2 regions of the Kitasatospora sp. NBC_01266 genome follow, and region 2 is predicted to be linked to the other one. Evidence: riboswitches for the same ligand, from Rfam matches in the RefSeq annotation. Region 2 holds a riboswitch; the other holds the start of a gene.

Region 1 (3,396 bases), 4.4 Mb from region 2:
GGCGAAGGGGTGCAGCTGGCCGAACTCCGGCCAGGTGACCGCCTCCATCTCGGTGGTGGCGTTGAGCTTCATGGTGCAGGAGCCGAGCGGGATCATGCCGCGGTCCAGCGCGTAGTCCCGGTCCGAGAGGCGGCGCAGGTAGCGCAGCATCGCGGTCTCCGAGCGGTGGCTGTGGAAGACCGGGTGGGTGAGGTACTCGTCCTCGCGCAGCAGGGCGGCCGGCAGGGTCTCGGCGATCGCGTCCGCGTCCACGCCCGCGACACCGAAGGCGGCCCAGACCACGGCCAGGTGCTCGCGGGTGGTGGTCTCGTCGCAGGAGATCGAGACGGTGTCGGCGTCCACCTGGTACAGGTTGACACCGGCCTCGCGGGCGGCGGCCAGCACGGCCGAGGCCCGGCCCGGCACCTTCGCGGTGACGGTGTCGAAGAAGGCCTCGTGGGCCAGCTCCACGCCGCCGGCCCGCAGACCGGCGGCCAGCGCGGCGGCGTAGCGGTGGGTGCGGCGGGCGATGTCGGCCAGGCCGTCGGGGCCGTGGTAGACGGCGTACATCGAGGCCATCACGGCGAGCAGCACCTGGGCGGTGCAGATGTTGCTGGTGGCCTTCTCGCGGCGGATGTGCTGCTCGCGGGTCTGCAGGGCCAGGCGGTAGGCGCGGTGGCCGTCGGCGTCCACCGAGACGCCGACCAGGCGGCCCGGCAGCGAGCGGGCGTACTCGGCGCGCACCGAGAGGTAGCCGGCGTGCGGGCCGCCGAAGCCCATCGGCACGCCGAACCGCTGCGAGGTGCCGCAGGCGATGTCGGCGCCGAGCGAGCCGGGCGACTTGAGCAGGGTGAGCGCGAGCAGGTCCGCGGCGACCGCGACGATCGCGCCCAGCCCGTGCGCCTGCTCGATCACGGCGCCAAGGTCGCGCACCGCGCCGGAGGCACCCGGGTACTGCAGCAGCACACCGAAGACGCCGCCCTCGGCGATGTCGGCCGGGATGCCCTCGGAGAGGTCGGCCACCACCACGTCGACGCCGGTTGGCAGCGCGCGGGTCCTGATCACCGCGATGGTCTGCGGCAGCGTGTCCGCGTCGACCAGGAAGACGCCGCCCTTGACCTTGGTGACCCGGCGGGCCAGCGCCATCGCCTCGGCGGCGGCGGTGCCCTCGTCGAGCAGCGAGGAGCCGGAGGTGGGCAGGCCGGTCAGGTCCGAGACCAGGGTCTGGAAGTTGAGCAGCGCCTCCAGTCGACCCTGCGAGATCTCCGGCTGGTACGGGGTGTAGGCGGTGTACCAGGCCGGGTTCTCCATGACGTTGCGCAGGATCACCGGCGGGGTGAAGGTGCCGTAGTAGCCCAGCCCGATCATCGGGGTGAGCACCTGGTTGCGGTCGGCCAGCTCGCGCAGCTCGGCGAGCACCTGGGCCTCGGTACGGCCGGCCGGCAGGTCCAGGCCGGTGATGCTGCGGATCGCCTCCGGGACGGCGGCGGCGGAGAGTTCGTCGAGCGAGCCGTAGCCGACCTGCGCCAGCATCTTCTCCTGGGCGGCGGAGTCGGGGCCGATGTGCCGCGACTCGAAGGGGCTGGCCGCTTCGAGTTCGGCGAGGGTGGCAGCGCTGCGGGGACGACCGGCGGTCGGCTGGGCAGTCATGGTGGTCGAGGCCTCCTGGTCACGGACCGGCGAGGGCACACACGCCGCAGGGCTCATCGCCGTGGGGCGCGGATGAGCCTGGACGGGCGAGCCCGACAGGCCTCCCCCTCTGTCATCGGGACCTGAGAGCTTCGCCCGCACGGAGCTCACGCCCCGTCGGCTTGCACCGTCGGTGAGGGTGGTCCCCGCCGGCTCCCTCGCCGACGGCCCTGCCCTGCTTTCCAGAGTGACCTATCCCACACGGTACGGATGCCTGAGAGATTCCGGGGAGGGTTTGCTCCTTCGGCGCCTCACTCCCCTGCGTTTCCAAGGGTGAGGACTCTCCCGAGCGGGTTCTGCGGTCGCGCCCAGGGTACCAGCGCCGACCTGCGGGGCAGCCGCTCAGGTGAGCGAATCCACTCCCCCAGATGGCCCAGTACGCGCACAAACGGCGGCGCTCGGCTCGCTGCCGTCCCCTTCGTGGCTTTTGGTGTGAATCGCAGGCAGTGACGAGCTGGAGGAAAGCGTGCAGACCGACATCGATCCCCGAGACCTGATCGGGCACAAGGCCGTCGACCGCAACGGCGACAAGATCGGCACGGTGGACGAGGTCTACCTCGACGACGCGACGGGCGAGCCCGAGTGGGCCGCCGTGCGGACCGGAATCTTCGGGCGGGACGCCTTCGTCCCACTCACCACGAGCGAGTTCTCCGGCGAGGAACTGCGCGTGCCCTACGACAAGTCGCTGATCAAGGAGTCCCCCGACTTCGGGGTCGGCCAGCACCTGTCACCCGCCCAGGAGCTGCAGCTCTACCGCTACTACGGGCTGGACTCCCCCGTCGCCGGCCGCCCCGCCGAGCGCACCGGCCCCGCGGGCGACCACGCGGCCGGCGCCCGGGACCTGGATTTCGGCGTCGGCTCAGGTACCGCCCCCGGTGCTCCGATGGCGGCCGCGGCTGCGGCGGCCACCACCGCCCGCCCCACCAGCACCGCCTCCGGCCCCGGCCCCGGCACCGGCACCCAGCAGACCGCCGGCCGGTCATCGACCCCGACGCCGGCACCGGCCACCATCGGCCTGGACAAGCCGACCGAGCCGCAGCCCACCCCCGCCCCGCCCACCCCCGACCCGGTGCACGCGACGCAGAAGCAGAGCGCCGCCCACACCCCGGGCAGCACTCCGCCGCCCGGCCCGATCGAGCTGACGCTGCGCGAGGAACGGCTGGAGGTCACCAACGAGTGGCACGTGCTGGGCACCGCCCGGCTGCGCAAGTACGTGGTGACCGAGCCGGTCGAGCGACGCGTCCAGGTGGTGCGCGAGCGGGTCCGGGTGGAGCGGGTCCCGGTCGGCGAGGCGGAGCGGGCCACCCTCACGGCGCAGGAGATCGCCGAGGCGGTGGAGGAGGTGACCCTGCGCGAGGAGCGCCCGGCGGTGCGCAAGTACCTGGCGCCGCTGGAGCGGGTGCGGATGGTGGTGGAGCGGTACACCGAGGAGAAGGTGATCCGCGAGGAACTGCGCCGCGAGCAGGTGGAGATCCACGACAGCACGAACGCCGCCTCGGGCACGCACGACACCCACGGCGGACCGGCCCACCCGCAGATGCCCCCTGGGGCGGGTGGTCGGCACAGCGGCTGAGCAGCCGAGGAGCATCCGGCCCGGATCCGCGACAGCGGGTCCGGGCCGTCGTGCGCAGCAAAGCTTCAACGGTAGATATTTGACAGACTGAAGCACTTTGGGCATGGTTACTTCAGTTCATTGACTATCGCTGGCTTGAAGCAGCTGAGAAGCCG
Region 2 (3,396 bases):
CGTAGAACGGTCGTACCCGCTGCACCAGCCAGTCCACCACCGGGTCGGCAACCAGATCCAGCAGCACCATGTGCACCCCGCCCGGCAGCGGCGCCGCGCCCAGCGCCCGGCCGAGCGCCGCGTTCACCTCCACCGGGTCGGCGGGCGCGGCCGGATCCAGCTGGACGCCCACGAACAGCACCGTCGGCTCGCCCTCCACCGAGGCCAGCGCCCGACGCGCCGTCAGCACCCCGCCCAGCGCCGCCAGCTCGGCGCGCACCGCGTACAGGAAGACCGCCGGCTCCTCGGCCGGCTCCGGCTCGCGCAGCGCGACCCGGGCGCCCTCGGGCACCCCCGCGCCGCCCTGGGCCGGCCCGGCCGCCTCCCAGCGGTCGTCACGCGGCCCGCGCCGCAGCTCGCCGACCCCCTCGGGCGGCACCGGGATGCCCACCGGCGCCTCGGGGTTGACCGCGATCCCGATGCCCAGCGGCAGGCCGCGGGCGAACTCCCAGACCGGGGCGAGGGCGCAGGACAGACCGGGGGCGTGCCGCAGGAACTGCTCCTCGGAGGAGAAGACCGGCACATAGGGCGCACCGGCCAGCTCGATGGTCGGCAGGTCCAGCGCCGCACCGGCCGGGTCGGCCCCCGCGGGCAGCGGGATCCAGACCTGGCTGCGGGCCAGCACCTCGATCACCCGGGGCGTGGCACCCGGGTCGCCGATCGCGGCGGTGAGCACCTGCTCCAGCTCGTTGGCGGGCCAACCACTGCCGGCCGGCGCCTGGCCGGGCTGCGCCCACCCCGGCTCCGCCGCGGCGTACCCCTCTGTTCCCATCCGCCCCTGCCCCGCTTCTCCCGCCGTATGTGCAGGGGAAGCCTACCGGCGCCCGCCGCGCGGGCCCGCCGCTGCCGCAGCGGCGGGCGGCGACCGGTCCCGGCCGCCATCCCCCCTCCCGCAGGGCGCGGCGGCATGCCATGATGTGCCCGAACACACGAACTTCATACTGGCCGCTCGAACCCGCGCGGGAGAGTCCGGAGGTGCCGCAGCTCGGCACGGACCGGCGCCGAAGGAGCAAGTCCTCCCCGGAATCTCTCAGGCCCCCCTACCGCGTGGGCGAGGCGAATCTGGAAAGTGGAACACGGCCGTGCCGTGCGCCCACCCACGGTGCAAGCCACGTCATCCTTGATGCGGTGAAGCTCTCAGGTTGTGACGACAGACGGGGAGACTCCACCCCAGCATGTCCATTCACGACACCGGGAGTCTCACCATGTCCCCCCGTCTGACCGCGCTCGACGCGCTGCACCGTGCCCTGGGCGCGACCATGACCGACTTCGCCGGCTGGGACATGCCGCTGCGCTACGGCAGCGAGCGCGAGGAGCACCTCGCGGTCCGGACCAAGGCCGGTCTCTTCGACCTCTCGCACATGGGCGAGATCACCGTGTCCGGCCCGCAGGCCGGCGAGCTGCTCGACCACGCGCTGGTCGGCTTCATCTCCGCGCTCGGCGTGCTGCGCGCCCGCTACACGATGATCTGCCGCGAGGACGGCGGGATCCTGGACGACCTGATCGTCTACCGGACCGCCGAGCAGGAGTTCATGGTGGTCGCCAACGCCTCCAACGCCCAGGTGGTGCTGGACGCGCTGACCGAGCGCGCGGCCGGCTTCGACGCCGTGGTGCGCGACGACCGCGACGCGTACGCGCTGCTCGCCGTCCAGGGCCCGGAGGCGAACGGCATCCTCGCCTCGCTCACCGACGCCGACCTGCCCGGCCTCAAGTACTACGCGCTGCTGCCCGCCACGGTGGCCGGCAAGCAGGTCTGGCTGGCCCGCACCGGCTACACCGGCGAGGACGGCTTCGAGGTCTTCTGCGCCCCCGCCGACGCCGAGCACCTGTGGCAGGCGCTGACCGAGGCCGGCGCCCCGGTGGGCCTGGTGCCGTGCGGGCTGTCCTGCCGCGACACGCTGCGCCTGGAGGCCGGCATGCCGCTCTACGGGCACGAGCTGGACACCTCGCTGACCCCGTTCGACGCGGGCCTGGGCCGGGTGGTGCGCTTCGACAAGACCACCAACGGCGGCGAGTTCGTCGGCCGCAAGGCGCTGGAGGAGGCGGCCGCGAAGGCCGAGTCGAACCCGCCGCGCAAGCTGGTCGGCCTGGTCTCCGAGGGCAAGCGGGTGCCGCGCGCCGAGTACGCGGTGGTCTCCGCCGAGGGCACCGCGATCGGCCGGATCACCTCCGGCGCCCCCTCCCCGACGCTCGGCAAGCCGATCGCGATCGCCTACGTGGAGGCCGCCTTCGCCGCCCCCGGCACCGCCGTCGCGGTGGACGTGCGCGGCAAGCACGAGCCGGTCGAGGTCGTCGCGCTGCCGTTCTACAAGCGCGCCCGCTGAGGTCCGACCTCCCCCGTTGACCGTCCGCCCGGCGGACCGTTCCCGCACACCCGCTTCCCATCCTGGAGAATGAGCACCATGAGCAACCCGCAGCACCTGCAGTACAGCAAGGACCACGAGTGGCTGACCGCCGCCGACGCTGACGGCGTGTCGACCGTCGGGATCACCGAGCACGCGGCCGGCGCCCTCGGCGACATCGTCTACGTGCAGCTGCCCGAGGTCGGCGACACGGTCACCGCCGGTGAGACCTGTGGCGAGCTCGAGTCCACCAAGTCCGTCAGTGACCTGTACTCCCCGGCCACCGGCGAGGTCACCGAGGTCAACGAGGCCGTCACCGCCGAGCCGGCCCTGGTCAACTCGGAGGCCTTCGAGGGTGGCTGGCTGTTCAAGCTGAAGGTCAGCGAGGCCCCCGCGGACCTGCTGAGCGCCGACGAGTACAGCGAGTTCACCAAGTCCTGACGGACGTAGCGGGCGGTCGCAGCGCGGCGGCCGCCCTCGCCGCTCCCACCCGACCTGCCCCACGGGAAGACGCCACCATGACGGTTCTCAACCAGTCCCTGCACGCACTCGACCCGGAGATCGCCGCCGCGGTCGACGCCGAGCTGCACCGCCAGCAGTCCACCCTCGAAATGATCGCTTCCGAGAACTTCGCCCCGGTGGCGGTCATGGAGGCCCAGGGGTCGGTACTCACCAACAAGTACGCCGAGGGCTACCCCGGCAAGCGCTACTACGGCGGCTGCGAGCACGTCGACGTGGTCGAGCAGATCGCCATCGACCGGATCAAGGCGCTGTTCGGCGCCGAGGCCGCCAACGTCCAGCCGCACTCCGGCGCGCAGGCCAACGCCGCCGCGATGTTCGCGCTGATCCAGCCGGGTGACACCATCCTGGGCCTGAACCTGGCGCACGGCGGCCACCTGACCCACGGCATGAAGATCAACTTCTCCGGCAAGCTCTACAACGTGGTGGCGTACCACGTGGACGAGCAGACCAACCTGGTCGACATGGAGGAGGTCGAGCGCCTGGCCAAGGAGCA

The links. Region 2 has a riboswitch for glycine ahead of gcvT (glycine cleavage system aminomethyltransferase GcvT). Riboswitches for the same ligand answer to the same signal wherever they lie in the genome.
Region 1: another riboswitch for glycine. It lies ahead of gcvP (aminomethyl-transferring glycine dehydrogenase); the one in region 2 lies ahead of gcvT (glycine cleavage system aminomethyltransferase GcvT).

What each region holds. Positions count from the first base shown of each region.
Region 1 covers NZ_CP108458.1:1,103,851-1,107,246, forward strand. Annotated here, with positions in the region: gene gcvP (aminomethyl-transferring glycine dehydrogenase) at 1-1,629, opposite strand, end outside; glycine riboswitch at 1,732-1,859, opposite strand; glycine riboswitch at 1,861-1,966, opposite strand; gene OG403_RS04985 (PRC and DUF2382 domain-containing protein) at 2,135-3,241, shown strand.
Region 2 covers NZ_CP108458.1:5,530,544-5,533,939, reverse strand. Annotated here, with positions in the region: gene OG403_RS24210 (enhanced serine sensitivity protein SseB C-terminal domain-containing protein) at 1-811, opposite strand, end outside; glycine riboswitch at 990-1,095, shown strand; gene gcvT (glycine cleavage system aminomethyltransferase GcvT) at 1,245-2,363, shown strand; gene gcvH (glycine cleavage system protein GcvH) at 2,442-2,822, shown strand; gene glyA (serine hydroxymethyltransferase) at 2,900-3,396, shown strand, end outside.